Regions from separate parts of the Kitasatospora sp. NPDC097691 genome, predicted to be linked through region 2. Evidence: riboswitches for the same ligand, from Rfam matches in the RefSeq annotation. Region 2 holds a riboswitch; each other region holds the start of a gene.
The links. Region 2 has a riboswitch for cobalamin ahead of metE (5-methyltetrahydropteroyltriglutamate--homocysteine S-methyltransferase). Riboswitches for the same ligand answer to the same signal wherever they lie in the genome.
Positions count from the first base shown of each region.

Region 1 (7,515 bases), on a different contig from region 2:
CGAGTTCGGCCTGCGCGGCGGCGCGCTCGGCCGGGTCGGTGCCGGGGCCGGCGATGGTCCTCTTCAGTTCGGCCCGGCGCTCTGCGTATCGCGCGACGACGGCGCGTCGCCGCTCGTTCTTGGCGATCTTGCTCTGCTTGGCCATCAGACCTTCTCCCCCCGGGCCCGGATGCGGGCGACGGCGGCCTCGATGCCGATCGCGTCGACGGTGCGGATGCCCTTGGCGCTCAGCGCGAGGCGGACGTACCGGCCCTCGCTGGGCAGCCAGTAGCGCTTGCGCTGGATGTTGGGGTCGAAGCGGCGGGGGGTGCGGCGGTGCGAGTGCGAGATCGCGTTGCCGAAGCCGGGTCGGCGGCCGGTGAGTTGGCAGCGGGCAGACATGGGTGCTTCTTGCTCCCTGGCGTCCGGGAATGGGCAGGACGGAGCTCACGTTACACTAGATGAAAATGACATCCATTTCCGTGTACGGTTTCGGCCCAGCACCCCGAACACCAGCACCCAGGCCCCAGGAGGACACCCCGTGGCCCGCAGCGAACTGCGCCCCGTCATCAAGCTCCGCTCCACCGCCGGCACCGGATTCACGTACGTGACCCGCAAGAACCGCCGCAACGACCCGGACCGGATGGTCCTGCGCAAGTACGACCCGGTCGCGGGCCGGCACGTCGACTTCCGCGAGGAGCGCTGAACACCCCCGCACCCGACCGACCCCCAGGAGGAACCCAGCCATGAAGCCCGGAATCCACCCCGCCTACCGCCCGGTCGTCTTCCGCGACAAGGTCGGCGGCCTCGCCTTCCTGACCCGGTCGACGGTCACCGCCGACCGCACCGTCGAGTGGGAGGACGGCAACACCTACCCGGTGATCGACGTGGAGATCTCCTCGGCGAGCCACCCCTTCTACACCGGCCAGTCCCGCGTGCTCGACACCGCGGGGCGGGTCGAGCGCTTCCGCCGGCGGTACGGCGACCAGCACTGAGAACGTCGCAACGGCGCCTCCCGGGCGGGGAGGCGCCGTTGCGGCATGCCATGACAGCGGTCCGGAACGGGGGTCCGAGACGGGGCCCGAGACGGGGGCGGCGACAGGATTCGGCGGCAGGGCGCGGCGGCAGGGGTCAGCGCGGCGGCAGGGTCAGCGCGGCGGCGGCACGGAGACCACCATGGTCAGCGCCAGCGTCCGCTCGCCCGCGTTGCGGTAGGCGTGCGGGTACGAGGCGTCGAAGGAGACCGTGCCGCCGACCGGCACCAGGTGCTCGCGCTCGTCGTGCACCAGGGTCAGCTCGCCCTCGTCGACCCGGACGATCTCCACCGTCCCGGCCGGGTGCGGGTCCGAGGAGTACTCCTCGCCCGGCTCCATCCGCCAGCTCCACAGCTCCAGCGGGCCGGGCGCCTCGATCCCGTGCAGCAGGATGCCGGTTCCGCCGGCCGACCCGGCCCACAGCGGCACGGCCTGGTCGGCCGGCACGATCCGGACGTCCGGACCCCTCTCGTAGTCGAGCATCGTGGCGATCGAGACGCCCAGTGCGTCGCCGAGCCGGACGACGGTGGCCACGCTGGGGTTGGTACGACCCTGCTCGATCTGGACGATCATGCCGCGGCTCACGCCGGAGCGGGCGGCGAGGGCGTCCAGGGTGTGGCCACGCTCGGTGCGCAGCCGCTTGAGGTTGCGGGCGAGGGCCCGGGAGACGAGGTCAGGATCCGGCACGCGGTCAGTCCTCCGGTGTGTCCACTGGTCGAAACAGTACGGAATAGTGTTCTGCAAGTTCAGTTTGTTGCACTACGCTGCCAGCCTCGGCAACGAGTCCACCCGACTGTACTTCGGAGTGCATTGTGCTGTCCTTGAATCCCTCCCCACCCGGCAGACCCACCGAGCCCACGAACCCCCTACGGCCCGGGGCCCGCCCGTGACCGCCCTGCTCGCGCTCTCCGCCAGCCTGCTCTGGGGCGTCGCCGACTTCGGCGGCGGCGCACTCGCCCGGCGGCTGCCCGCGCTCGCCGTGGTGGTCGCCTCCCAGGCGGCGGCCGCCGCCGTGCTGCTGGCCGCCGTCGTCGCCACCGGCGGCTGGACCGACGCCTCCCCCGCCCTCTGGTACGCCGTCGCGGCCGGGGTGATCGGCCCGTTCGCGGTCCTCGCCTTCTACCGGGCGCTCGCACTCGGCCCGATGGGCGTGGTCTCGCCGCTGACCACCGTCTCCGTCCTCGTACCCGTCGGCGTCGGCCTCGCCCTCGGCGACCGCCCGGGCCCCGGCCGGATCGCCGGGATCGCGGTCGCGGTGGCCGGCGTCGTACTGGCCGCCGGGCCCGAGCGCGGCGGCCGGGCCGCCGCCCGCAGCACACTGCTGCTCACCCTGGGCGCCGCCCTGAGCTTCGGCACGGTGATGGCCCTGATCGCGCACGCCTCGACCGGCGGCGGCCTGCTGCTGGTGCTGTGCGTCCAGCGGGTCTGCAACGTCGCCGTCGGCGGCGCCACCCTGCTGGCCGGCCTGCGTCGCTCCGGGGGTACGGCCGGCCTGCTGCCCGGACTGCGGGCCCGGCTGCCGCTGCTCACCGCGGTCGGGCTGGCCGACGTCATCGCCAACGCCGTCTTCGCGATGGCCTCGCACCGCGGCTCGGCCACCGTGGCCGCCGTCCTGTCCTCGCTCTACCCCGTGGTCACCGCGTTGATGGCCCGCGGGGTGTTCAAGGAGCGGCTGCGCCCGGTCCAGGTGGTCGGCGCCGGGCTCGCCGTCGCGGGCACCCTGCTGCTCGCGGCCGCATGAGAGTCGCTCATGACGCTGCCCCATGAGCCGTGCTCATGGGGCAGCGTCATGAGCCGGCCTCATGGCCCGAGGACATGAGCCGACCTCATGGGTGCCCCCCATGAGTCACGCTCATGCCGCACCCCCATGAGAGGCACTCATACCCCCGGCTCAGGACCCTTCAGGACCCTTCAGGACCTCTCGGCACCCTCAGGACCCCTCGGGCGCCCAGCGCTTCTCGACCCGGGCGAGCTTCCAGTACCCGATCGCCACCGCCCAGACCACCACGAACAGCCCGGCGATCGCGTAGCCGACGTTGTCCAGCGAGATGCCCGCGATCCAGCCGCTCACCGGGTCGGTCAGGTCGAGTTTCTCGTGCAGCACACCGACCAGCTCGATGGTGCCGATGATGAAGGCCACCGCGATCGACAGCCCCGTGATGGTCAGGTTGTAGTACACCTTGCGCACCGGGTTGGCGAAGGCCCACTGGTACGCGAAGTTCATGAACGTCCCGTCCAGGGTGTCGAACAGGCTCATCCCGGCCGCGAACAGCAGCGGCAGGCAGACGATCGCGTACCAGGGCAGCCCGGAGGCCGCACCCGAGCCGGCCATCACCATCAGGGTGACCTCGGTCGCGGTGTCGAAGCCCAGGCCCAGCACCATGCCGACCGGGAACATCTGCCCGGGCCGGGTGATCGACCGGGTGGCCCGGTTCAGCACCCGGGCCATGAAGCCGCGCGAGTCGAGGTGCGCCTCCAGCTCCGCCTCGTCGTACTGCCCGGCCCGCATCGCCCGGAACACCTTGAGGATCCCGAGCAGCGCCGCCAGGTTGAGCGCCCCGATCAGGTACAGGAACGCGCCGGAGGCCGTCGTCCCGACCATCCCGAGCCACTGGTGGGTGGTCGACTCGTCGTCCATCAGCGTGTTCGCCAGCTGCGCGCCGCCCGCCACCAGGGCGGCCATGACGACCACCATCGAGGAGTGCCCGAGGGCGAACCAGAAGCCCACCGAGACCGGCCGCTTGCCGTCCGCCATCAGCTTGCGGGTGGTGTTGTCGATCACCGCGATGTGGTCGGCGTCGAAGGCGTGCCGCATCCCGAGGGTGTACGCGGTGATCCCCAGGCCCACCCCGAAGACCTGGGTACCGACCGCGTACCGCTCGGGTGCCACCAGGAAGACGAGCGTCCCGAAGGCCACCACGTGCATGGCCAGGATCACGCCCATCAGCCCGGCCGTACGGACGGTGTCCTCGCGCCTCCACCGGAAGGTGGGCAACACGGAGGGCGCCGCCCCGGCGTCCGTGGCGGCGGTTTCGGGCAGGGTCATCTGCGGATCACGCTCCAGCACCTCGTGGAATCACTTCGTGAGATGCCGCGGCCGGTCTCCTGGCTTACGGGACACGCCCGTACCCGCCTTCCCGGGCACGCGAGGCGCCCAGTGACGTCGTGGGTACGGACGGCGCTCCCCCGCGGACGGGGGAACGGCCCGATCACAGTGGCGAGGGCCGCTCCGGACTCCGGACCCCTGAGGATCCGTCACCGGTCTTCCCGAGCACCACGGCGGGCTACACGGTAGGGCCAGGCCCCGACCCATGCAAGGCTGCGCACCTGCGCAGGTGTCCAGGATCACAGCTGCCTGCCTGCAAGAATGTCCGCATGCATCTCGTACCGACCGACCGCGCGGGCCACCGCACCATCGACGGACACCGGGTCTGCGAGGCCATCGCCGCGATCGGTGACGCCGCGCACGTCCGGTCCTGGGCCGAGCGGTTCTCGCTGCTCGCCGACCCTGGGCGACTCGCCCTGCTGCTCGCCCTCCACCGGGCCGGTCCGCTCGCCGTCACCGACCTCGCGGTCGCCACCGGCATGCGCGACCCCGCCGTCTCCCAGGCCCTGCGGCTGCTCCGCACGGCCGGCGTGGTCACCGGCGACAAGGACGGACGCGTCGTGCGCTACCGGCTCGTCGACCAGGACATGCGCCCCCTCCTCGACGAGTGCGCCGCCGCCGAGCACCACGAGCCCACCGCCGCGGCAGGCTGACCGACACTCGGGAAACACGGCCACGGCGGCACCCCGGATGAGTACGATCATGGTGTGCCGTCCCACCCCCACGCCTGGCCCGCCGACCGCTGGAACACCCGACCGGTCAAGGCCCGCGTGCTGGCGGTCGCCCGCACCCTCACGTCGGCCACCCGGGTCCTGGACGTCCTCACCCTGCTGGACCCGGAGGGCGTCGAGCGGTACTTCACCGTCAACCCCGGTTCCGCCTTCGCCGATCGCGCCCTGGACGAGTACCTGCGCGGCCTGCCCGGCTTCACCCTGCTGGACTGGGAGGACGCCGTCCGGCACCGCTTCGACCTGGCCGTCGCCTGCGCCGTGCACTCCTCCATGCACCGCCTGGACGCCCGGCTCGTGGTGCTCCCGCACGGCGCCGGCTACAACCGCCTGGTGACCGAGTCCACCGGCGACACGGTCAGCGCCGCTGGCCTCTCCCGCAACGAACTCACCCACCGCGGGCAGGTGTTCGTGGACGTCCTCGGCCTCTCCCACCCCGAGCAGCTGGACCGCCTGCGGGCCTCCTGCCCCGAGGCACTGGACGTCGCCCGGGTCGTCGGCGACCCGTGCTTCGACCGGATGCTGCGCAGCCTGCGCTCCCGCGACGCCTACCGCGCCGCGCTCGGCGCCGTCGACGGCCGACGGCTCGTCGTCGTCAACTCCACCTGGAGCGAGCACTCGTTATTCGGCCGCCGCCCCGACCTGCCCCAGCGCCTGGTCCGCCGGCTGCCCGCCGACGAGTACACCGTCGCCGTCGTCCTGCACCCCAACATCTGGAGCCGGCACGACCCCGAGGCCCTGCTCGGCGCAGCCCGCCGGATGGGCCTTCGCCTGGTCCCGCCGCACCAGGGCTGGCAGGCCGCCCTGGTCGCCGCCGACTGCCTGATCGGCGACCACGGCTCGGTCTCCGTCTACGGCGCCGCCCTGGAGCGGCCCACCGTGCTGGTCGCCACCGGCGCCGCCGAACTCGACCCGCGCTCCCCCGGCTACGCCTTCGGCCAGGCCGCACCCGTGCTCGACCCCGACGGCGACCTCGCCGCCCAGCTCGAACTGGCCCTGGGCAAACAGGACCCGGCCGCCCTGCGCCCGCTCACCGACCGCTCGCTGAGCCGCCGCGGCCGCTCCGCCGAGCTGCTGCGCCCACTGCTCTACTCCTTCCTGGAACAGCTGGACGAACCCGGGGACGAACCGCTCCTGCCGCCCTACCCCAGGCCGGTCCCGCGGCCGGGAACCACCGACGCGCCCACCGCGTACGACGTCGAGGGCGAGAGCGAGGGCACCGAGGTCAGCCTGCGGCGCTACCCCTTCGACCCGGCCGACCACATCCCGCGCGGCTTCCACGCGCTCACCGACGAGCACCCCGGTGACGCCCTGCGCTACACCGCCGAGGTGCTGGCCCGCACCGAGGCCCGCGCCGAGCGCCCCGCCACCCACTGGCTCGCCGACACCGCCGCCGAACTCCCCGGCCTCGCCGTCGCGGTGGCCGCCCTCGGCCCGGCCCGCCACCTGCTCCGGCTGCGTACCGGGCTACTCCTCGAAGCCCGCGCCGAACCGGACTGGGGCAGCCCCGAGCCCCGCCTCGACCCGCTGCTGCTCGGCTCCGCCGTCGCCTGCTGGCTCGCCGACGGCGGCGACCCGGCCGGCCTCGCCGAGCACGGGCTCACCGTCCGCACCGGCGAACACCGCACCCGGGTCTCCTTCACCACCGAGCCGCCCCGACCGTCCCTGCCCGCCCGCTCCTAGCCGTCCCAGCCTCCCCGGCCGTCCCGGTCCCAGCCGTCCCAGCCTCCCCGGCCGTCCCGGTCCCAGCCGTCCCCCGTCCTAGCCCTCCCGGCCGTCCCGGCCCCGCAGCTCCCGCAGCCGCTCGCGGCTGCGCTCCGCCAGCGCCTCGTCGCCCAACTCCGCCGCGAGGCCGACGAGCAGGGTGTGCGCCTGCGCCTCCTTGGCGTACTGCTTGCGCTGCTCGGCCTGCCGGGCGCAGTCAGCGGCGTGGACGACCGCGAGGCGCGGCTGCCCGAGCGCGCGGTGGGCCCGGGCGCGGACCAGCGGCAGCTTCATCAGCATGTCGCGGTCGTCGGTGTCCGCGGCCCGCCCCGTGGCGCCGTCCAGCACGGTCAGCGCCTCCTCCGCCCGACCGTCCGCGATCAGTGCCTGTGCCAGGTTGTAGCTCTGGACGATCTCGCCGTGGTCGTCGCCCCGGTTCTCCGCCAGCGCCAGCGTGAACCGTTCCACCGCGTCGCCGGGCCGGCCGTCGGCCAGGCAGAGCAGGCCGTCGGTCTCGTGGAGCACGCCCACCACGCGGCGGTCCGCCACCAACGGCAGCTGCTCCGCGGCGAGCGCCAACTGCTCGGCCGCGAGCCGGTACTCCTTGCGCTCGAAATGGGCGCGGGCGAGCTGGTTGCGCATCCGGACCACGGCGGCCGGCTGGCTGTCCCACTGGGCCGACTCGACGCCGAGCCGGTGGGTCGCGATCCAGTCCTCGTAGAGCTTGCGGCCGTGGTAAAGCGGCCAGAGCGACTCGCAGAGCCGCCACACCTCGCCGTGCCACTGCTGCGCGGCCGCCTCCTCCACCACCGCGCGCAGGTCGGCCCGTTCGGCGTGCAGCCACTCCAGGGCCGCCGCGCCGGAGGCGAAACCGGGCAGCTCCTCGCCACCGGCCTCCTGCAGCCGCAGCCTCTCGCCCATCGCCCGGTCGGCCAGCGAGGCCCGGCCCCGGTAGTAGGCCACC
Region 1 covers NZ_JBEORY010000019.1:114,822-122,336, forward strand. The annotation lists gene rpsN (30S ribosomal protein S14) at 1-145, opposite strand, end outside; gene rpmB (50S ribosomal protein L28) at 145-381, opposite strand; gene rpmG (50S ribosomal protein L33) at 521-685, shown strand; gene ABTY56_RS16385 (type B 50S ribosomal protein L31) at 726-974, shown strand; gene ABTY56_RS16390 (helix-turn-helix domain-containing protein) at 1,128-1,700, opposite strand; gene ABTY56_RS16395 (EamA family transporter) at 1,900-2,754, shown strand; gene nicT (Nickel transporter NicT) at 2,944-4,059, opposite strand; cobalamin riboswitch at 4,092-4,307, opposite strand; gene ABTY56_RS16405 (ArsR/SmtB family transcription factor) at 4,389-4,772, shown strand; gene ABTY56_RS16410 (CDP-glycerol glycerophosphotransferase family protein) at 4,827-6,530, shown strand; gene ABTY56_RS16415 (AAA family ATPase) at 6,609-7,515, opposite strand, start outside.
Region 1: it holds a riboswitch for cobalamin, as region 2 does, so the genes downstream of both, nicT (Nickel transporter NicT) here and metE (5-methyltetrahydropteroyltriglutamate--homocysteine S-methyltransferase) in region 2, are expected to answer to the same signal.

Region 2 (7,515 bases):
ACGTGGCTGTGATGGACGGCATCGTCATGGGCGGCGGCGTCGGCGTCTCCGCCCACGGAAGCGTGCGGATCGTCACGGAGACCACGCGCATCGCCATGCCGGAAGCCGGCATCGGCTTCGTCCCCGACGTGGGCGGCACGTATCTGCTCGCCCTGGCACCCGGCGAGCTGGGCACCCACCTGGCCCTGACCGCCGGATCGGTCGGCGCGGCGGACGCGCTGGTCTGCGGGCTCGCGGATCACTTCCTGCCCTCCGAACGGGTGCCGGCGCTGCTCGACGACCTCGCCGAGCTGCCGGTGCACGACGCCCTGGAGCGACACGTCGAGCCCGCGCCGACGGGCTCGCTGGGCGGGCAGCGCGCGTGGATCGACAGCTGCTACGCGGCCGGCACCGTCGAGGAGATCCTCGACCGCCTCCGGGAGAGCGGTGAACCCGAGGCCAAGAAGGCCGTCGACCGGATCACCGCCAACTCCCCGACCGCCGTGAAGGCGACGCTGGCGGCCCTGCGCCGAGCCCGGGCGCTCGGCCCGCTGGAGGCCGTACTGGACCAGGAGTACCGCACCTCCTGCGCGGCGCTCTCCACGCCGGACCTCGCGGAGGGGATCCGGGCGCAGGTGATCGACAAGGACCGTTCGCCGAAATGGAGCCCGGCCACGCTGGGCGCTGTCGAACCCGCCACCGTGGCCCGCTACTTCGCCCCGCTGGGTGAGCGCGAGCTCGGCCTCTCCACCACCACCCCCCTGGAGCGCTGGTGACCCTGACCATCGGATTCGTCGGACTGGGCAAGATGGGTGGCCCGATGGCCGCCAACCTCGTCAAGGCCGGGCACCGGGTGGCCGGCTACGACCTCTCGGCGGACGCCCGTGAGCGGGCGGCGGGGCACGGGATCGCCGTCGCCGCGTCGGCGGAGCAGACGGTGGCAGGAGCCGAGGTGGTCATCACCATGCTGCCGACCGGGCGGCACGTGCTGGACGCCTACGAGGGCCTGACCGCGGCCGCCCGCGGGGCACTGTTCGTGGACTGCTCCACCATCGCCGTCGGGGACGCCCGGGTCGCCGCCGACCTGGCCCGCACCGCGGGGCACCGGGCCGTCGACGCGCCCGTGTCCGGCGGAGTGCCCGGCGCCGAGGCCGCGAGCCTGACCTTCATGGTCGGCGCCGACGAGGCCGACTTCGCCGAGGTCGAGCCGCTGCTGGCCGCGATCGGCCGCAAGGTCGTGCACTGCGGCGCCTCCGGGGCGGGACAGGCCGCGAAGATCTGCAACAACATGATCCTCGGCGTCTCGATGATCGGGGTCAGCGAGGCCTTCGTCCTCGGGGAGAGTCTCGGGCTCAGCCACCAGGCCCTGTTCGAGGTGGCCTCCACCGCCTCCGGGCAGTGCTGGGCGCTCACCAGCAACTGCCCCGTCCCCGGGCCCGTTCCGGCGAGCCCGGCCAACCGGGACTACGCCGCCGGGTTCGCCGCCGCGCTGATGGCCAAGGACCTCGGACTGGCCGCCGGCGCCGCCGAGGCCGCGGGCCTGCCCACCGAACTCGGGCGCAAGGCGGCGCAGTTGTACGCGGACTTCGCGGCCGCCGAGGGCACCGGACTGGACTTCTCGGCGATCATCACCACTCTCAGGAAGGACGGCACGTGACCGGCTACGAGACGATCCTGGTCGCCGCGCCGCCCGCCGCGCCGCCCGCCGCGCCAACTTCGAGCCCACGGTGCGTTTCGGGGCCCCGGACGGCACCGGTGACGGTGACGGAGTCTCACCATGCGGACGCCACACGTGATTTACACCCCCGTCCCGGCGGTTTGCCCCTAAGCTGGCCGTGCAGCTGGTTCGCCCTGTCCGCCAGGCAGGCGCGTCGTAAGAGGGAACCCGGTGGGAATCCGGGACTGCCCCGCAGCGGTGAACCGGAACGACCGCCGTCATACGCACTGGGCCCGGACGGGTCTGGGAAGCGACGGCCAGTAGGTGTCCGCCCCCTCGAAGGGGTGGGCGTGCCGGTGAGTCCGAAGACCTGCCACTGCCCGCCCGCGGACGATCCGCGTGCGGCCATCCGGTGACCTCGTGGGCGGGTCGGCGACCACACCAGGCGGATCAGGCACGCGCCTTCACGGCGGCCGCCGCCCGGTTTCGTCACTCCTTCGCGCCCTCGTCCCGTCCCGGGGATCAGGAATCAGGCTCGCGAAGGAGAGTCCCTTGACAGCGAAGTCCGCAGCCGCGGCAACCCTCGCCACCGTGTACGGCTACCCCCGCCAGGGCCGGGGCCGGGAGCTGAAGAAGGCGATCGAGGGGTACTGGAAGGGCGCGGTCGCCGCCGAGGTGCTGCTGGCCACGGCCGCCGACCTGCGCCGGGGGAACTGGCAGCAGCTCGCCGACTCCGGCATCGAGGAAGTCCCGACCGGTGACTTCTCGCTCTACGACCACATGCTGGACACCACCGTCGCCGTCGGTGCGATCCCCGCCCGGCACCGGGACGCGGTCGAGGCCGACGCGCTGGACGGCTACTTCGCCATGGCGCGCGGTACCCAGGACGTCGCGCCGTTGGAGATGACCAAGTGGTTCGACACCAACTACCACTACCTGGTATCCGAGTTGGGCCCCGACACGGTGTTCGCCGCGAACCCGGCCAAGGCCGTCGGGGAACTGGCCGAGGCGCTGGCACTCGGCCACGAGGCCCGGCCAGTCTTGGTCGGCCCGGTCACCTACCTGCTGCTCGCCAAGCCCGCGCCCGGCGTCGCCGCCGACTTCCAGCCGATCACCCTGCTGGACCGGCTGCTGCCCGTCTACGCACAGCTGCTGGCCGCCCTGAGGGCGGCCGGTGCCACCTGGGTCCAGCTGGACGAGCCCGCCCTCGTCCAGGACCGCACCCCCGCCGAACTGAACGCCGCCGCCCGCGCCTACCGCGACCTCGGAGCCCTCACCGACCGGCCGAAGCTGCTGGTCGCGAGCTACTTCGACCGCCTCGGCGACGCCCTGCCCGTCCTCGCCAAGGCCCCGGTCGACGGCCTGGCGCTGGACTTCACCGGCCCCGCCGCCGGCAACCTGGACGACCTCGCCGCCGCCGGTGGCCTGCCCGGCAAGCGCCTGGTCGCCGGGGTGATCGACGGGCGCAACATCTGGATCAACGACCTGGAGAAGTCGCTCGCCACCCTGGCCACCCTGCTCGGCCTCGCCGACACCGTCGACGTCGCGCCGTCCTGCTCGCTGCTGCACGTCCCGATCGACGCCACCGCCGAACGCGACATCGACCCGCAGATCTCCCGCTGGCTCGCCTTCGCCCGGCAGAAGGCCGCCGAGGCGGCGCTGCTCGCCCGCGGCCTGCGCGAGGGCACCGGCGCGATCACCGCCCAACTCGCCGCCAACCGCGCCGACCTCGCCTCCCGCGCCGACTCCCCGATCACCCGCGACCCGGCCGTACGCGCCCGCACCGCCGCCGTCACCACGGACGACACCCGCCGCTCCCAGCCCTACCCCGTGCGCGCCGAAGCCCAGCGCGCCCGCCTCGCCCTGCCGCTGCTGCCGACCACCACCATCGGCTCCTTCCCCCAGACCACCGAACTGCGCCTCGCCCGCGCCGACCTGACGGCCGGCCGGATCGACGCCGCCGCCTACCGCGAGCGGATGGAGGCCGAGGTCCGCGAGGTCATCGCCTACCAGGAGAAGGCCGGACTGGATGTCCTCGTCCACGGTGAGCCCGAACGCAACGACATGGTCCAGTACTTCGCCGAGCAGCTCACCGGCTACCTCGCCACCCGGCACGGCTGGGTGCAGTCCTACGGCACCCGCTACGTACGGCCCCCGGTCCTCGCCGGGGACATCTCCCGCCCGCACCCGATGACCGTCGACTGGTACGGCTACGCCCAGGGCCTGACCGACCGCCCGGTCAAGGGCATGCTCACCGGCCCGGTCACCATGCTCGCCTGGTCCTTCGTCCGCGACGACCAGCCGCTCGCCGACACCGCCCGTCAGGTCGCCCTCGCCCTGCGCGACGAGGTCACCGACCTGGAGGCCGCCGGCGCGGCCGTCGTCCAGGTCGACGAGCCGGCCCTGCGCGAGACCCTGCCGCTGCGCGCCGCCGACCGCCCGGCCTACCTGGACTGGGCCACCGAGGCCTTCCGCCTCGCCACCTCCGGCGTCCGCGCCGACACCCAGATCCACACCCACATGTGCTACGCCGAGTTCGGCGCGATCATGACCGCGATCGACGACCTCGACGCGGACGTCATCTCCCTGGAGGCCACCCGCTCCCACATGGAGGTCGCCGGCGAACTGGCCGAGGCCGGGTACCCGCGCGAGGTCGGCCCAGGCGTCTGGGACATCCACTCCCCACGCGTCCCGAGCACCGACGAAGCCGTCTCCCTGCTGCGGGCCGGCCTCGCGGCCATCCCGGCCGAGCGGCTGTGGGTCAACCCCGACTGCGGTCTGAAGACCCGCGGCTGGCCCGAGACCCGCGCCTCCCTGGACAGCCTGGTCGCCGCCGCCCGCCGCCTGCGCGAGGAACTCGCCGGCTGACCGCGCGCACGGACGGACTCCCCGGGCCGGGACACGGCCGAGGCCGTCCGCGTCGAAGGTCGTGATCCGCCGTCACGGCACCGCCGTGCCCCGGCCGTCGTCGCTGACGGCCGGGGCGCGGCGGTGAGGGGTTGAGTGCTCACAGGGACGGCGGTGGCCCGCTGACCGCTCACAGGGACGGCGGTGAGCGGTCAGGGGGCCGCGGCCCGCGGTCGACCGCGCCCGGAAAGCGGCCCGGGTCGCCGGACCGGGGACGGCGCCCGCCGTCACCTGCTCGCTGCGGCCCCGGGCTTGTGGGCGACAAAGGTCAACCTGCCTCCCACCCCGATGGTGAGCTTCTCGAAGCCCAGCGTCTGCAACCGCGGCAGGAAGCCCGACGGCTCCACCGGGTTGTAGGTGTCGCCCTCGTGGAAGTGGTGCAACCCGTCGCCGGGCAGGCTGTCCGAGCCCACCAGCACACCGCCGGGGCGCAGCACCCGCAGGACCTCGGCGAGCAGCCTGTCCTGCAGTGCCCGGGTGGGGACGTGGTGCAGCATCGTGAAGCAGGCCACCGAGTCGAAGGTGTCGTCGGCGAAGGTCAACGCGGTGGCGTCGCCGTGGTGGACCTCGACGTTGGTGCCGGCGAAGCGGGCCGCGAGCGCCTCGGCGGCGGGCTGCTCGTACTCGACTGCGACGAGCCGCTCGACGCGGTGCCGCAGCCAGTCGGTGGCGGCGCCGGGGCCCGGGCCGACCTCCAGCATCACCGTGCCCAACTCGGCTCCGGCCGTCACCGTGGGCAGTACCGAGGTCTGCAACTTCTGGGCCCATTCGGGGCTGGTGCACACTCGTGCGTGGTTGGAGTTCATACCTCAGAGGCTAGGAAGGGCACGGCCGGGCCACCAGCGCGTACGCTTCCACATCATGTCGTCAAACGGACAACCTCAGGCCGGCCCGCCGGGCACCGTGGACCAGGTGGCCGCCGCGATCGTGGTGCGCGCCTACGATCTGGCGCCGGGCAGTCGGTTCGGCACCCACCGGCACGACACGCACCAGGTCGTGTGGGCCCGCAACGGCGTGCTGACCGTGTCGACCGAGGACGGCGAGTGGATCCTGCCGCCGACCCGGGCTCTGTGGATCCCGGCCGGCACCGCGCACCAGACCGCCGCCCTGGCCAGTACCGCCATGCGCAGCCTGAACATCACCCGGGGCGCGGGGCTGCCCGGTTGGTCACTGCCCCAGCCGGTTGCGGTGGGTCCGCTGGTCGCCGTCCTGATCGACCACCTGGCGGGCGCCACCCTCGCTCCGGCGCGCCGGGCCCGGGCCCAGGCCGTCCTGATCGACAACCTGGCCCCGGTCGCCGCCCGCTCGATCGAGGTGCTGATGCCCGCCGATCCCCGGGCCCTCGACGTCGCCCACGCCCTGGTCGCCGACCCGGCCGACCCGCGGACCCTCGCCCAGTGGGGACGCCACGTCGGATCCAGCGCCAGGACCTTGGCCCGCGCGTTCGCCGCCGACACCGGCCTCACCTTCGCCCGCTGGCGCACCGCCGTGCGGCTGCGTGCCGCCCTCGGCCACCTCGCCCGGGGGGAGCCCGTCATCAGGGTCGCGGACCGGGTCGGCTACGCGACGCCCAGCGCCTTCGTCGCCGCCTTCGTCCGGGAGACCGGACTCACCCCCGGCAGCTACTTCCACGGCGGCCCACCGGCGGTCTGAGGTCCACCGGGGGGACGCTTTCGGCGACATCTCAGATGCCAGGCCGCCGGCTCGTTCAGTCGGGCTAATGCCAGCTGAATGTCCCATACCTGCTGGTATCTGCCGTTCTATCCTCACGGGGACCGCCCCACGGCTCAGGGAGACCACCGTGTACCGCTCCGCCACCGCCGGCGCCGTCGCCGCAGCTCTGCTGGCACTCAGCGCCTGCTCGTCGAGCAGTTCGAGCAGTTCGAGCAGTTCGAGCAGCTCGTCCGGCCCCTCCGCCTCCGCCTCGGCGACCATCAGCGGCACGGTGACCGTCTTCGCCGCCGCCTCGCTGAAGAACGCCTTCACCCAGCTCGGCACGATGTTCGAGGGCGCGCATCCCGGCACCAAGGTCGTCTTCAACTTCGGCGGCAGCGACACCCTGGCCGCCGGCATCGTCAACGGTGCACCGGCGGACGTGTTCGCCTCCGCCAGCCCGGCCACCATGAAGACCGTCACCGACAAGGGCGACGCGGCCGGAACTCCCACCGTCTTCGTCAGCAACGCGCTGGAGATCGCCGTTCGGCCCGGCAATCCCCAGCACATCACCGGCCTGCAGGGTCTTTCCGACCCTTCGGTGAAGGTGGTGCTCTGCGCCAAGACCGTTCCCTGTGGCGCCGCCGCCCAGACCGCGCTCGCGGCCGGCAACGTCACGGTCACGCCCGTCAGCTACGAACAGGACGTCACCGCCACGCTCACCAAGGTCGAGCTCGGGGAGGCCGACGCCGGGCTCGTCTACCAGACCGACGTCAAGAGCGCGGGCAACAAGGTCGACGGCGTCAACTTCCCCGAAGCGGCCTGCGCGATCAACAGGTACCCGATCGCCACGCTCACCCACGCCCCGAACGCGGCCGGCGCCTCCGCGTTCGTCGCACTCGTCGAATCGCCCGACGGGCAGAAGGTCCTCGCCGACGCCGGCTTCCTGAGCCCGTCGGCCTCCCCGTCCGCCCCGCCGTCGACGTGCCCGTCCACGTCGGCTTCGGCCTCGGCCGGCGGTTCTGCTCCCCCCTCGCCGACCTCGTCCTGAGGGGCCGTCGCACACGTGACGGGGGGCCCGGGGGAGACATCCGGCTCCCGGGCCGTGCGCAGTACTCGGCCCCGTCCCGGGCTCGGCCGGTTTCGCGCCACCGACCGCCACCGACCGCGACCGGCCGCCACCCCGCCACCGACGCGCCACCGACCCCGACGAGGCTTCCGTTTCCGCCGACCGGCGTGGCTGTCGGGAAGGATCCGCGGCCACGCCCTCACAGCCGCGGCGCGGGGGCGGTGCGGGCGGCGTAACGGTCCCGAAGCGA
Region 2 covers NZ_JBEORY010000001.1:76,428-83,942, reverse strand. The annotation lists gene ABTY56_RS00345 (enoyl-CoA hydratase/isomerase family protein) at 1-755, shown strand, start outside; gene mmsB (3-hydroxyisobutyrate dehydrogenase) at 752-1,636, shown strand; cobalamin riboswitch at 1,804-2,028, shown strand; gene metE (5-methyltetrahydropteroyltriglutamate--homocysteine S-methyltransferase) at 2,189-4,504, shown strand; gene ABTY56_RS00330 (class I SAM-dependent methyltransferase) at 4,771-5,349, opposite strand; gene ABTY56_RS00325 (AraC family transcriptional regulator) at 5,405-6,196, shown strand; gene modA (molybdate ABC transporter substrate-binding protein) at 6,264-7,247, shown strand.

Region 3 (7,515 bases), on a different contig from region 2:
TGCCGATCGCCGTCAGCATCGCCCACGAGATGAACGGCGACTGGTACCCGTGGGGCCGCCAGGCCTCCAGCCCGGCGGACTTCGTCGCCGCCTGGCGCCACGTCCACGACATCTTCGACCAGGCCGGCGCCACCAACGTGATCTGGGTCTGGAGCCCCAACATCACCGACCCCGCGCCCAACACCCGCCTGGCGCCGTACTACCCCGGCGACACCTACGTCGACTGGGCCGGCATGACCGGCTACTTCACCAAGACCGGGCCGAAGACCTTCGACACCCTGTACGGGCCGACCATGGCCGAGATCCGCACCTTCTCCACGAAGCCCTTCTTCATCAGCGAGACCGCCTCCGAGCAGGGCAAGCGCCAACGCGCCGACATCGACCAGCTGTTCTCCGGGCTGGAGGCGCACGACGACCTCGTCGGCTTCGTCTGGTTCAACATCGTCAAGCGGGCGGACTGGCGGGTCGAGGCCGTCCCGGACACCCTCGCCGCCTTCAAGCAGCGCGTGTCCGACCCCCGCTACGGCTTCGACATCCGGAACCCCCGATGAGCACTGACTCCGACTTCAACCCGTTCGCCCCCATCCCGCGCCGCCGCCGCACGCCGCAGGGCGACACCCCGCCCGACGGCGCCGGGCCCGGAGGGACCGCGCCCGGCGGTACTGCGCCCGACGGCGCCGAGCCCGGCGGGACCGCGCCCGGCGACGCCCAGCCCGGCGGTACCGCGTCCGGCGGGACCGCGCCCGGCGACGCCCAGCCCGGCGGCACCACGCCCGGCCGCGCCTCCCGCCGCCGGGCCGCGCAGTCGCACCCGAGCGTCCCCGGGCCCCGCACGGACACCGCCGCACCGGCCGCGACCGCCGAGACCGCCACGAAGACCGCGAACACCGCGCCCGCCGCGGCCGTGGACAACCCCGACGGCATCGAGCTGGCCCCGTACACCATCCCGCAGGTCCCGGCGATCGGCTGGGACCCGGGCACCAGCCCGCGCCGCCGCTGGATCGCCCGCGCCCTGCTCGGCGCCGTCCTGGCCGTCCAGGCCGCACTCTCGCTGCGCCTGCTCGCCGCCGCGCACCCCGACGAGGCCGCCGCCATGGTCGCCGGCCGCCGGCAGCTCGCCCACCTGATGCACGGCACCCCGGTCACCACCGACCTGGTCGACCGGATCAACGGCTCGCCCTGGCTCTACCCGCCGCTGGCGGGTGCGGCCGCGAACGCCAACGGCATCTGGGGCACCCGACTGCTCAGCCTCGGCTTCGCGCTGCTCACCACCGTGCTGCTGTACTCGCTGACCCGGCGGCTGTTCAACGAGCGGGTCGCGATCTGCGCGATAGCCGTCTACGCCGTCCTGCAGTCCACCGTCGTGGTCGGCTTCTACGCCGCCCCCGAGTCCCTCGCCGTGCTGCTGGTCGCCCTCGCGGCCTGGGCCACGGTGTTCACCGCCCGGCGACATCCGGCACTGGTCCTGACCGCCGCCCCGGCCGCCGCGCTCGCCTGCGCCGTCGCGTACTCCGCGGCCTTCGCCGTGCCCGCCCTGGTCGGCCTCGCGCTGGCCACCGCCCGTCCGCACCGCCGGTGGGGCCCGGCCGCCCTGCGCGCGCTGCTGTCGGCCGTCGGCACCGTCGTCCTGCTGCTCCCGTACGGCACGCTGGGCAAGGTCGCCGGGTGGTCGCCCTCGCACGGCAACGCCCCCGGCTCGGCCCGCGCCATCCTGCTCTCCACCGTCCAGTGGAGCGGCCTGTTCACCGTCCTCGCGGTGGCCGGCACGATCGCCTACGCCCGCCGCGAGCAGATGAACGAGCACGACGCGCCCGAGCGGAACACCGTTCCCACCACGCGCGGCCACCGCGCCCTGCTCGGCACCGTGCTGACCGCCACCGCCCTGCTCGTCCCGGCCGCCCACCTGTGGACCGGCACCTCCGGCGCGCTGTTCCGCCACCTCGGCTACGGCATGCTGCTGGCCGCCCCGCTCGCCGGGGTCGGCCTGACCCGGCTGGTCGGCGCCCACTTCCGCCACCCCCAGCTCGGCATCCTGGTCTGGGTCGCGGTGCTCGCCCTCGGCCTGGAGCAGTCCGCCCTGCGCTACCAGAACGGGCCCGACTCCGGCCGCCTGCTGGCCGTCCTGCGGGTCCACACGGTGCCCCAGGGGCGCTACCTGACCGAGGTCGACGGACTGGCCGAGTACTACCTCGGCGCGGTCAGCGAGCCCGAGCAGTGGGTCTCCGCGCGCACCGGCACGGAGTACCGCGACGCGGCCGGGGTGCAGCACCACGGGGACGACGGGAGCGTCGCCGCGATCCGCGACGGCTGGTTCACCATGGTCGTCCTCGACAGCACCGCGCCACGGGCCACCGACCGGGCCCTGAGCGCCGCGCTGGCAGCCGGCGGGCAGTACCGACTGGTGGCGCAATTCACCTCGCCGACCGGCGATTCGAGCACGTACAAGGTCTATCTCAAGCACTGACGGGCCGGAGGGCCCGCCCACACCCGCGACACGACAGCCACAACATATGGTGCCGCCGCAGGGCGGCGGCACTACATGTATGCTCACTCCTGCTGTCGATGCAGGGGAACCCGGTGCGAATCCGGGACTGCCCCGCAGCGGTGTGCGGGCGGCTGGAGCAGCTGTCCCCGCGAGTCCGAGTACCTGCCGGCGGCGTGCGCCACGGCCCTCCCGCAGAGGCCGCGCCAGCACCAGAACCACACCTCCGGGCCTCGCGGGCGGGCCGGGGAGACACCGTCGCGCGACGCCGTTTGCGTTCGTGCCGTGCTCCCCTGCCCCGACCGGCCCGAGGCCCCGATCACCGCCGCCGATCGCCGCCAGGAGAGAGCGCCTTGACCACCGCTGCCTCAGCCACCCTGCCCGCCCAGGGCTCCGGTACCGCCTTCACCGACCGGACGGTCTCCGATCCCGGCGGCGCCCTGCTGCGGCTGCTCACCGACCGCAGTGTCGACCTCCCCGAGGTCGACCCCGGCCATGTCGCCGCCGCCGCGCTGCGCGGCCGCCACGCCGGCTCGGACTTCGCCGAGCTGCGCGGGCTGGCCGTGGACGCCGCCGCGTCGATGATCGCCGAGGACCCCCAGTACTCGAAGCTCGCCGCCCGCCTGCTGGCGCTGGAGATCGTCGACGAGGCGAACAGCCAGGGCGCCACGTCCTTCTCCGCCTCGATCGCCGTCGGCCACGCCGAGGGCCTGATCGGCGACACCACCGCGGACTTCGTCGCCAAGCACGCCGCCGCGCTGGACGCCCTGATCGACGCCGCGGGCGACGACCGCTTCGAGTACTTCGGCCTGCGCACCGTGCAGTCCCGCTACCTGCTGCGCCACCCGATCACCCGCAAGGTGGTCGAGACCCCGCAGCACTTCCTGCTCCGCGTCGCCTGTGGCCTGGCGGTCGGCGACAACGAGCAGTCGGTGCGCGAGGTGGCCGAGCTGTACGGCCTGATGAGCCGCCTGGAGTACCTCACCTCCTCGCCGACGCTCTTCAACTCCGGCACCCGCCACCCGCAGATGTCGAGCTGCTACCTGCTCGACTCCCCGCTGGACAACCTGGACTCGATCTACAACCGCTACGCGCAGATCGCCCGCCTGTCCAAGCACGCCGGCGGCATCGGCCTGTCCTACTCGCGCATCCGCTCGCGCGGCAGCCTGATCCGCGGCACCAACGGCAAGTCCAACGGCATCGTGCCGTTCCTGCGCACCCTCGACTCCTCGGTCGCCGCCGTCAACCAGGGCGGCCGCCGCAAGGGCGCCGCGTGCGTCTACCTGGAGACCTGGCACGCCGACATCGAGGAGTTCCTGGAGCTCCGCGACAACACCGGCGAGGAAGCCCGCCGCACCCACAACCTCAACCTGGCGCACTGGATCCCGGACGAGTTCATGCGCCGGGTCAACGCCAACCAGGACTGGTCGCTGTTCTCCCCGGCCGACGTGCCCGAGCTGGTCGACCTGTGGGGCGAGGAGTTCGACGAGGCCTACCGCAAGGCCGAGCAGGCCGGCAAGGCCGTCCGCACCATCCCCGCGCAGACCCTCTACGCCCGCATGATGCGCACCCTGGCGCAGACCGGCAACGGCTGGATGACCTTCAAGGACGCCTCCAACCGCGCCGCCAACCAGACCGCGCTGCCGGGCCGCACGGTGCACTCCTCCAACCTGTGCACCGAGATCCTGGAGGTCACGGACGACTCCGAGACCGCCGTCTGCAACCTGGGGTCGGTCAACCTCGGTGCGCACGTGGCCGCGGGCGCCTCGGCCGACGACCTGCTGGGTGCGATGGACTGGGAGCGCCTCGACGCCACCGTCCGCACCGCCGTCACCTTCCTCGACCGCGTGGTGGACATCAACTTCTACCCGACCACCGAGGCCGGGACGTCCAACTCCCGCTGGCGCCCGGTCGGCCTCGGCGTGATGGGCCTGCAGGACGTCTTCTTCAAGCTGCGGCTCGACTTCGACTCCGCCGAGGCCGCGCGGCTGTCCACGCTCATCGCCGAGCGCATCATGCTCACCGCGTACGAGCGCTCCGCCGACCTGGCCGAGCAGCTGGGCCGCCACGAGGCGTACGGCGAGACCCGCGCCGCGCGCGGCGAGCTGCACATCGACCACTTCCCGACGGCCGCCCCGCAGTGGGCCGACCGCTGGACGGCGCTGCGCGCCCGGATCGCCGAGACCGGCCTGCGCAACTCGCTGCTGCTGGCCATCGCGCCGACCGCGACCATCGCGTCCATCGCCGGCGTGTACGAGTGCATCGAGCCGCAGGTGTCCAACCTGTTCAAGCGCGAGACGCTCAGCGGTGAGTTCCTGCAGGTCAACCCGTACCTGGTGCGCGAGCTCAAGGACCTCGGCGTGTGGGACCAGCAGACCCGCGACTCGCTGCGCGACGCCAACGGCTCCGTGCAGGAGCTGAACTGGCTGCCGGCCGAGGTCCGCTCGCTGTACCGGACGGCCTGGGAGCTGCCGCAGCGCGCGCTGATCGACCTGGCTGCGGCCCGCATGCCGTACCTGGACCAGAGCCAGTCGCTGAACCTGTTCATGGCGGCGCCGACCATCGGCAAGCTCAGCTCGATGTACGCCTACGCGTGGAAGGTCGGTCTGAAGACCACCTACTACCTGCGCTCGCGCCCGGCGACCCGCATCGCCCAGGCCGCCTCCGGCGCGGCCCGCACCGCCGTGCCGGTTCCCGCCCCCACCATGACCCAGGCCGAACAGGACGCCATCGCCTGCTCCCTGGAGAACCCCGAGTCCTGCGAGGCCTGCCAGTGAGCACCCCCGACGACCGCAAGATGCTGCTCGACGCCGGCTTCGAGCTGACCCTGCGCCCGATGCGCTACCCGTCGTTCTACGACCGGTACCGGGACGCGATCAAGAACACCTGGACCGTGGAGGAGGTGGACCTGCACTCCGACGTCGCCGACCTCGCCAAGCTGAGCGAGGGCGAGCGGCACATGATCGGCCGGCTGGTCGCCTTCTTCGCGACCGGTGACTCGATCGTCGCGAACAACGTGGTGCTGAGCCTCTACAAGCACATCAACTCGCCCGAGGCGCGGCTGTACCTCTCCCGGCAGCTGTTCGAAGAGGCCGTGCACGTCCAGTTCTACCTGACGCTGCTCGACACCTACCTGCCCGACCCGGAGGACCGCGCGGCCGCGTTCGACGCCGTGGAGAACATCCCCTCCATCGCGCAGAAGGCCAAGTTCTGCTTCAAGTACATGAACGCGGTCGACCACATCGACTCGCTGCAGACGAAGGAGGACAGGCGGGCGTTCCTGCTCAACCTGATCTGCTTCGCGGCGTGCGTGGAGGGCCTGTTCTTCTACGGCGCGTTCGCGTACGTGTACTGGTTCCGGTCGCGCGGTCTGCTGCACGGCCTGGCCACGGGTACCAACTGGGTGTTCCGCGACGAGTCCATGCACATGGACTTCGCGTTCTCCGTGGTGGACACCGTCCGCGAGGAGGAGCCCGACCTCTTCGACGACGAGATGGCGAAGCAGGTCACGGAGATGCTGGAGGAGGCCGTCGAGGCCGAGCTCCAGTTCGCCCAGGACCTGTGCGGTGACGGCCTGCCCGGCATGAACACCGCCTCGATGCGGGAGTACCTGCAGGCGGTCGCGGACCAGCGCCTGGCGCGTCTGGGCCTGCCGATCCGGTACGGGTCGACCAACCCGTTCGGCTTCATGGAGCTGCAGAACGTCCAGGAGCTGACCAACTTCTTCGAGCGCCGGGTGTCCGCGTACCAGGTCGCGGTCGAGGGTTCGGTCTCCTTCGACGACGACTTCTAAATCGACAAGGTTCGGCGAACAGCGGAGCTGCCATGACGGCAGCTCCGCTGTCGGTTCTCAGGGTTCGGGGGATACCCAGGCATGCCCAAGCTCCAACAGCGTGTGATCAACGGCCCGTTCGGGCCGATACAGGTCAGTCATGATCGCTGGCCGTCCGTCGTGGCCCGGGTGCAGGGGGCGGGGATGCCCACCGTCACGGTGGTGCCCGACCGCGACCACGGCGCCATGAACGTCAACGGCCAGAACGTGCCGATCAGGCGGAAGTCACGCACCCGCACGGCAGTGCTCGGCGACCGCACCTACGAGCTGCGGGCCACCAGCCTCCGCCGGGCGGAGCTGCGCCGAAACGGAGTGCGCATAGCGGATGCCCGCGGCTCGTACCGGGCGTATGCGCCAGGAAGCACGATTCCCGGCCTGGACGCCCGGATCGACTGGTCCCAGGGCATCGACCCCACGGATGTGGCGGTCGCCCAGTCCATGGTCCTCGCCTTCGGTGCAGGTGCTCCGGGCGCGGTCCTGCGGACCGTGTTCTTCTGGGTCGACAACTTCAGCTGACCGCACAGTGGTGCCCCCGCACGGCCACAGCCCGTGCGGGGGCACCACTCTTGGATCAATCGGTCGGAAACTCGCCGGACTTGACCCCGGCGAGGAAGGAAGACCAGGCATCAGCCGGAAAGAGCAGAACCGGATACCTTCTTCTCCGCTCAGCAGTACTGCGCCTGCCGTACCCGAGCGATCGTTTCCAGACTGCTGCCAGGGCTCAGGGCGCTCGACTGAATCGCCTCGAACTCCTCCATGTGGATCTCCACCTCGTCCTCCCTCTCCAAGTAGATCGTCCCGGCGCGATACTCCAGGCAGACGACCGAGCCTGAGAACACGCGAGTCCTGAACCCAAAGAGGACGAACGGTCCGAACATCCCTGTGTGCGCGCCCGTGTTGTCGGGCATGACCCGTAGATCGATGCCGGGAAGCTGAGCCATCTCCATCAGGTGATCGAGTTGCCGACCCATGGACTCTGCGCCGCCCACAGCGATCCGCAGTGCCGCCTCGCCGATGACGAACGCCAGCTGCGGAGGGTTCTCCATGCTCAGGATCTTCTGGCGCTCAAGCCTGGCCGTCACGAGGGCATCGATCTCCTCCCTCGCTGGTGGACGCGGCCCCGCTCCGATGAGGGCACGAGCGTACTCCGGCGTCTGCAACAGACCGGGAATCATCAGCCCTTCGAATGACCGGATGGACT
Region 3 covers NZ_JBEORY010000011.1:51,139-58,653, forward strand. The annotation lists gene ABTY56_RS10665 (glycoside hydrolase family 26 protein) at 1-551, shown strand, start outside; gene ABTY56_RS10670 (glycosyltransferase family 39 protein) at 548-2,464, shown strand; cobalamin riboswitch at 2,538-2,669, shown strand; gene ABTY56_RS10675 (ribonucleoside-diphosphate reductase subunit alpha) at 2,860-5,259, shown strand; gene ABTY56_RS10680 (ribonucleotide-diphosphate reductase subunit beta) at 5,280-6,275, shown strand; gene ABTY56_RS10685 (hypothetical protein) at 6,357-6,830, shown strand; gene ABTY56_RS10690 (helix-turn-helix domain-containing protein) at 6,980-7,515, opposite strand, start outside.
Region 3: it holds a riboswitch for cobalamin, as region 2 does, so the genes downstream of both, ABTY56_RS10675 (ribonucleoside-diphosphate reductase subunit alpha) here and metE (5-methyltetrahydropteroyltriglutamate--homocysteine S-methyltransferase) in region 2, are expected to answer to the same signal.

Region 4 (7,515 bases), on a different contig from region 2:
CGCCATCGTGGGCATGGACGTCGACATGGCCAACGCCATCGCCAAGAAGCTCGGCCTGACCGCCGACGTGCAGAACGCCACCTTCGACGCGATCATCCCCGGCATCACCGGGAACAAGTACACGATGAGCCTGAGCTCCTTCACCGACACGAAGGAGCGCGAGGCGTCGGTCGACATGGTGACGTACTTCAGCGCGGGCACCGGCGCGGCGGTCAAGAAGGGCAACCCCGACAAGATCGACCCGAACGACCTCTGCGGCAAGAAGGTCGCCGTGCAGACCGGCACCACGCAGGCCAAGGAGATCACCGACACCATCAACCCCGCCTGCGTGAAGGCCGGCAAGCCGCCGGTGCCGAACGACGGCGACAAGTTCGACCTGCAGACGGACGTCACCCAGGCGCTGGTCTCCGGCCGCGACCAGGTCATGCTGGCCGACTCCCCGGTCGTCGACTACGCCATCAAGCAGACCAACGGCCAGCTGGAGAAGGTCGGCGCCGTGTCCGACACCGCTCCCTACGGCGTCGTGCTGCAGAAGGACTCGCCGCTGTCCAAGGCCGTCCAGGGCGCCGTCCAGTCCCTGATGGCGGACGGCACGTACAAGGCCATCCTGGAGAAGTGGGGCGTTCAGGCGGGCGCGATCGACACGTCCGTCGTCAACGGCGCCACCAGCTGAATCCGCGGTCCTGAATCCAACCCCTGAGGCCACACAGTGAACTCTTCCGACCAGGGGTCGGCGCACCCGGGACGGCCCGAAACCCTCAAGGCCGTCCCGGTCCGCCACCCCGGACGCTGGGTCGGAGCAGCATTCGTCGCGCTCCTCGCGGCGATGCTGATCCACGCCCTCACCACGAATCCCCAGTTCCAGTGGGACGTCGTCGGCCAGTACCTCTTCGATCCCTCGATCCTGCACGGCCTCGGCGTCACCCTCGAACTGACGTTCCTCTCCATGCTGATCGGCGTCGCGGGCGGCATCACGCTCGCGATCATGCGCCTGTCGCCGAACCCGGTGCTCTCCAGCACCGCCTGGTTCTACATCTGGGTCTTCCGCGGCACCCCCGTCCTGGTGCAGCTGCTGTTCTGGAACTTCCTCGGCTCGCTCTGGGCCGAGATCTCGATCGGCATCCCGTTCGGCCCGGCCTTCTGGTCCGAGCCGACCAACGAGGCGATCCCGCTGTTCGTCGCCGCCCTGCTGGGCCTCGGCCTCAACGAGGCCGCCTACATGGCGGAGATCGTCCGCGGCGGCATCCAGTCCGTGCCGCTCGGCCAGACCGAGGCCGCGCACGCGCTCGGCATGAGCCAGTTCAACACCATGCGGCGGATCATCCTGCCGCAGGCCATGCGCGTGATCATCCCGCCGACCGGCAACGAGACCATCTCGATGCTGAAGACCACCTCGCTGGTCTCGGCGATCTCGCTGGAGGAGCTGCTCCGGGCGGGCCAGAACATCTACTCGCGCACGTTCCAGACCATCCCGCTGCTGCTCGTCGTCAGCATCTGGTACCTGCTGATGACCTCGATCCTCACCGTGGTCCAGTACTACATCGAGCGCCACTACGCGCGCGGCGCCAACCGGGTGCTCCCGCCCACGCCGCTGCAGCGACTGCGCCGGCTCTTCGCCGGCAAGCCCGTGCCGAAGGCCAAGGACGACGTGGTCACGGGCCTCGAAGGAGGTGGCCACGTATGACCGATCTGACGAAGCCGCAAACCGGGGACGCCGCGACCCACCTCATGGTCGAGGCCCAGGGCGTGCGCAAGTCCTACGGCCTGGTGGAGGTGCTCAAGGGCATCGACCTCGAAGTCCGCAAGGGCGAGGTGTTCGTCCTGGTCGGCCCCTCCGGCTCCGGCAAGTCGACCTTCCTGCGGTGCATCAACCACCTGGAGAAGATCAACGGCGGTCTCCTCTCGGTGGACGGCGAGCTGGTCGGCTACCGGATGAAGGGCGACCGGCTGCACGAGCTCCGGGACCGCGAGGTCGCCGAGAAGCGCCGGGACATCGGCATGGTGTTCCAGCACTTCAACCTCTTCCCGCACATGACCGCGCTGGAGAACGTCATCGAGGCGCCGGTGCAGGTCCGCAAGGAGAGCAAGGCCGACGCCCGCGAGCGCGGGATGGCCCTGCTGGAGCGGGTCGGGCTCTCCGACAAGGCGAAGAACTACCCCTCGCAGCTCTCCGGCGGCCAGCAGCAGCGCGTCGCGATCGCCCGCGCGCTGGCCATGAAGCCCAAGCTGATGCTCTTCGACGAGCCCACCTCGGCGCTCGACCCGGAGCTGGTCGGCGACGTGCTCGACGTCATGCGCGGCCTCGCCGAGGAGGGCATGACCATGGTGGTCGTCACCCACGAGATGGGCTTCGCCCGCGAGGTCGGTGACGCGCTGGTGTTCATGGACGGCGGTGTGGTGGTCGAGTCCGGCAACCCGCGCGACGTCCTCACGAACCCGCAGCACGAACGCACCAGGGCGTTCCTCTCCAAGGTGCTCTGAGCACCTTCCGTCGGCGCCCGGCAGGCAGCTCCTGCCGGGCGCCGACGCCCGTGTGGGTCGCTGGAGCCCCACTCGGGTAATAGGCTGGAAGCAGTCAGCCCGTTACCGATTCTCTGGAAGGACCGCCGTGGAGCTCGCCTCGTACGCCGATCTCGCCGTTCGGCTGGTGAACACCGAGGAGCCCGAGCGCGGCACCGACACGCTGACCTCCGTGGACGCGGTGCGTGCCCTGTTCTCCGACTCCTCACGGGCCGCCGCGCTCGCCGACGAGTCCGACCTGCCCCGGCTGCGGGCGGTGCGGACCCGGCTGCGCGGGGTCTTCGAGGCCGCCGCCGAAGGGGACGAGACCCGCGGCGTCGACCTGCTGAACAGCCTGCTGATGGAGTACCCCGTCAGCCCGTTGATCTCCGGGCACGACTACCTGGACGACGCCGGACGGCCCCGCTGGCACCTGCACCTGGCCGACAACTCGCCGACCGCCACCGCGCACTTCAGCGCGGTCGCCTGCATGGGCCTGGCCGTCCACCTGACCGAGCTGGGCGCCGACCGGCTGGGCATCTGCCAGGCCGCGCCCTGCCACAACGCCTACCTGGACACCTCGACCAACCGCTCCCGCCGCTACTGCTCGGACCGCTGCGCGACCCGGGCCAACGTCGCCGCCTACCGGGCCCGCAAGCGCCAGGAGGCGGAGGCCGCACTGGGCTCGGGGGCGTAGCCGCAGCCAGGGGAACGGCCCGCGGGCCGTTCCGGAGGGCTAGACGTCCTCCACCCAGGCACCGAGGCGGCGGGCCAGGCCCGGCACCCGCGCCAGCCGCGGGGCGAGCAGCAGCCGCTGCAGCCGGCGGCCCGGCGCCAGCCAGGCCGGGCGCGGGCTCAGCCGCAGCAGCACCCGGCCGAGCACCAGCTCGTCCGGGACCACGCCGTAGCTGCGGCTGTCGCTGTCCACTGGGTGGTTGTCGGAGAGCAGCCACCAGCCCCCGGTCCGACGCCCGGCGGCCCGCTTCACCACCAGCAGGTCCTGCTGGAAGGGGTGGCGGAAGAGCACCACCGCCCCCGGCCGGATCGGCGCGCCGTAGCGGACCAGCAGCCGGTCGCCCTCGCGCAGGGTCGGGACCATCGACGGGCCCGCCACGTCGACGACCCCGAACGGCAACACGCCGCCCCGGGCCGGGCCCTCCGCTTCCGTGCTCCGTGCCACGACTCCTCCTCCCGCACGCCCGCCCCCAGTCTGCCGTACGGACCGTCACCTCTTCGATGTCCGGATTACCCCGGTTCCGGGTCCGCCTTTTGCCCTAGGCCCACCGCCCGATCGCGAAACCACGAGGACGGAAGGGTAATCTCGGGCGCGGGAAGACGATCTAAGGAAGGACTCCCATGTTCTCTCGTCTGTTTGCACCGCGTGCCACCGCTCACGCCCACTGTGACCTGCCCTGTGGCGTGTACGACCCGGCGCAGGCCCGGATCGAGGCCGAGTCGGTCAAGGCCACCCAGGAGAAGTACCAGGCCAACGAGGACCCGCACTTCCGCGCCCGCGCCGTCATCATCAAGGAGCAGCGCGCCGAGGCCGTCAAGCACCACATCTCGGTGCTGTGGAGCGACTACTTCAAGGCGCCGCACTTCGAGAAGTACCCGCAGCTGCACCAGCTGATCAACGACACCCTGAAGGCCGCCTCGGCCGCCAAGGCGTCCACCGACCCGGCCACCGGCCAGGCCCTGCTGGACCTGATCGCCGAGGTCGACAAGATCTTCTGGGAGACCAAGCAGGCCTGAGCCTGACGCGTCGCCACCCGACCGCCCCCGTCCGCACCGCCGGACGGGGGCGGTCGTGCGTTCACGTCCGACCCGACCCCGGTAAGGGGTGCAGGTGCTGAGTGCCTGTTATGCTGCCAGGGCGTCCGAGGGGGAAGTCCGGTGTGAATCCGGCGCTGACCCGCAACGGTGAGCACGGCCCGTACCAGCGGTGCGGCCGCGCCAGCCCGATCACCCTCGGCCGCTGACTCCCGACGACTCGCCGCGGACTGCGAGGGGGACGGCGCCCGGGCACGCCCCCGGCCGGCGCCCGCCCCGGCGCACCCGCGGCCCGAGGCAAGGCGCACCCGTGAACCGCGCACCCGAGAACCGCGTGGCCGGCGGCCCGCCCGTCCGCCGAATACCCGTGCTCCCGCTCGCCGTCGGCCTCGGCGCCGCCCTGCTGGTCTCGCTGGTGTGCGGGGTCGCGTTCGGCTCCTCCGGGATCGGGCTCCCGCACGTACTGCGGCTGCTGGGCGCCGGACTGACGGGTGGTCGGCTGGACGCCGACGAGGCGGCCGCGTACGCCATCGTCTGGGAGATCCGGCTGCCGCGCACCGTGCTGGCCGCCGTGGTCGGCGCCGGTCTGGCCGCCACCGGGGTCGCCGTCCAGGCGCTGGTGCACAACGCCCTCGCCGACCCCTTCGTCCTCGGCATCTCCTCCGGCGCGGCCGTCGGCGCCAACGCCGTCCTGCTGTTCGGCGCCTTCGCCTCGCTCGGGGTGTGGGCGATCTCCGCCTCCGCCTTCGGCTCCGCACTGCTCGCGATGACGCTGGTCTACCTCGCCGCCCGCACCGCGTACGGGCTCACGCCACTGCGGCTGGTGCTCACCGGCACCGCCCTGTCCTACGGTTTCTCCGCCGCCACCACCCTGATGGTCTTCGCCGCCGACCGCGGCGAAGCCGCCCGGGACGCCATGATGTGGCTGCTCGGCAGCCTCGGCGGCGCCACCTGGGGCTCGGTGCCGATCGCCGCCTGCACCGTCCTGGCCGGCCTCGCCCACCTCGGCTGCGCCGCCGGACGGCTGGACGCGCTCGCCATGGGCGACGAGACCTCCGCCTCGCTCGGCGTGGACCCGGACCGGATGCGCCGCGAACTGTTCGTGGTGACCGCCGCCGTCACCGGCACGCTGGTCGCGGTCAGCGGGGCGATCGGCTTCGTCGGACTGCTGGTGCCGCACCTGGCGCGGATGCTGGTCGGCGCCGCGCACCGCCGGGTGCTGCTGGTCGCCCCGCTCGCCGGGGCCCTGCTGCTGGTCTGGGTCGACATCGCCTCCCGCAGCCTGCTGGCACCCGCCGAACTGCCCGTCGGGGTGTTCACCGCCGTGCTCGGCGTGCCCGCCTTCCTGCTGATGATGCGCCGGCGCGGCCACGCCTTCGGAGGCCGACGGTGACCGACGCGATCCACACCCCCGGCTCGACCGGCTCGACCGCCCCGCCCGATCCGGCGAAGGCCCAGGACCTCGACGTCGACACCGTCTCGGTGGAGCCGGCCGGCACCAGGCTGGTCCACGAGGTGAGCCTGGCGGCCGCCGCCGGGCAGGTGGTCGGCCTGGTCGGGCCGAACGGCAGCGGCAAGTCGACGCTGCTGCGCTGCGTCTACCGGGTGCTCAGGCCGGCCGGCGGCGCCGTCCGGCTCGACGGCGACGACCTGCACGCCCTCTCCGCGCGCGAGACGGCCCGGCGGGTCGCCGCCCTGACCCAGGAGCACTTCGCCGAGTTCGACTTCACGGTGGCCGAGGTGGTCGCCATGGGCCGGCTGCCGCACCGGCGCGGCCTCGGCGGCCCGACCGACGGCGACCGGGAGCGCTGCGCCGAGGTTCTGCGCAAGGTCCGGGCCGGGCACCTCGCCGAACGGGGCTTCCTGAGCCTGTCCGGCGGCGAGAAGCAGCGGGTTCTGTTCGCCCGCGCGCTGGTCCAGGAGCCACGCCTGCTGGTGCTCGACGAACCCACCAACCACCTGGACATCGCCCACCAGTTGGAGGTCCTGGCACTGGCCCGCGAGGCCGGCCCGACGGTGCTCACCGCGCTGCACGACCTCAACCTGGCGGCGAGCCACTGCGACCTGCTGTACGTCCTGCGGGCCGGCCGGATCGTCGCCTCCGGGCCGCCCGGCGAGGTGCTCCGCCCCGCCCTGCTGGCCGAGGTGTTCGGCGTCCGGGCCACGCCGGTCCGGCACCCGGGGACCGGCGCCCTCCAGCTGCTGTTCGACCGCCTCGACCGCTCCCCCGACACCCGGCTCACCGACACCTGAACCACCGGCGCCCGAACCACCGGCGCCCGGACCACCCACCGAAGGAACCACCGTGCGCACCAAGGCCGTTGCCACCGCCGCCCTGCTCGTCCTCGGACTCACTGCCTGCGGCGCGGAGATCGCCCCCCGGGAGGCCGCGACCGGCTCCGCCCACTACCCGGTGACCGTACGGAACTGCGGCGGGGAGCTGACCTTCCCGCAGAAGCCCGCCCGGGTGGTCACCAACGACGTCAACATCACCGAGCTGATGCTCTCCCTCGGCCTCGCCGACCGGATGGCCGGCTACGTCATGCCCGACGACAAGGGCAAGGTCGACCTGGTGCCGTGGAAGGACGGCTACCAGCAGACCGCCTGGCTCTCCAAGAAGGTGCTCACCAAGGAGATCGCCCTGGACGCCAAGGCCGACCTGGTACTCGCCGGGTGGCACTACGGCTTCGACGAGGGCAGCGGAGTCACCCCGCAGGCGTTCAAGGCCCTCGGCATCGACTCGTACGTGCTCAGCGAGTCCTGCCGCAGCGGCAAGGGCACCGAGCGCGGCGTGATGGACCCGCTGGACGCGCTCTACACGGACCTGGCCAACCTCGGCGAGATCTTCGACGTCAGGGACCGCGCCGACCGGTTGATCGCCGACGCCAGGGCCCGGATCGCCGCCGTCCCGCAGCCCGAGCGCCGCCCGTCCGTCTTCCTGTACGACAGCGGACAGGACAAGCCGTACACCGCCGGGAAGTTCGCCGCCGCCAACGAGATCATCGCCAAGGCCGGCGGGACCAACATCATGGGCGACCTCGCCGACACCTGGGTCACCGCCGGCTGGGAGAGCGTGGTGCAGCGCGACCCCGAGGTGATCGTGATCAACGACTACGCGACCCCGGGCGCCGAGGAGAAGCGGAGGTTCCTCAGGTCCTTCCCGCCGCTGGCCGGCGTCTCCGCGATCAGGAACGACCGGATCTTCGTACTGGACTACGTCGACCTGGTGGAGAGCCCGCGCAACCC
Region 4 covers NZ_JBEORY010000011.1:14,792-22,306, forward strand. The annotation lists gene ABTY56_RS10500 (ABC transporter substrate-binding protein) at 1-673, shown strand, start outside; gene ABTY56_RS10505 (amino acid ABC transporter permease) at 710-1,684, shown strand; gene ABTY56_RS10510 (amino acid ABC transporter ATP-binding protein) at 1,681-2,481, shown strand; gene ABTY56_RS10515 (CGNR zinc finger domain-containing protein) at 2,609-3,196, shown strand; gene sodX (nickel-type superoxide dismutase maturation protease) at 3,236-3,598, opposite strand; gene sodN (superoxide dismutase, Ni) at 3,856-4,251, shown strand; cobalamin riboswitch at 4,334-4,485, shown strand; gene ABTY56_RS10530 (FecCD family ABC transporter permease) at 4,580-5,662, shown strand; gene ABTY56_RS10535 (ABC transporter ATP-binding protein) at 5,752-6,522, shown strand; gene ABTY56_RS10540 (ABC transporter substrate-binding protein) at 6,575-7,515, shown strand, end outside.
Region 4: it holds a riboswitch for cobalamin, as region 2 does, so the genes downstream of both, ABTY56_RS10530 (FecCD family ABC transporter permease) here and metE (5-methyltetrahydropteroyltriglutamate--homocysteine S-methyltransferase) in region 2, are expected to answer to the same signal.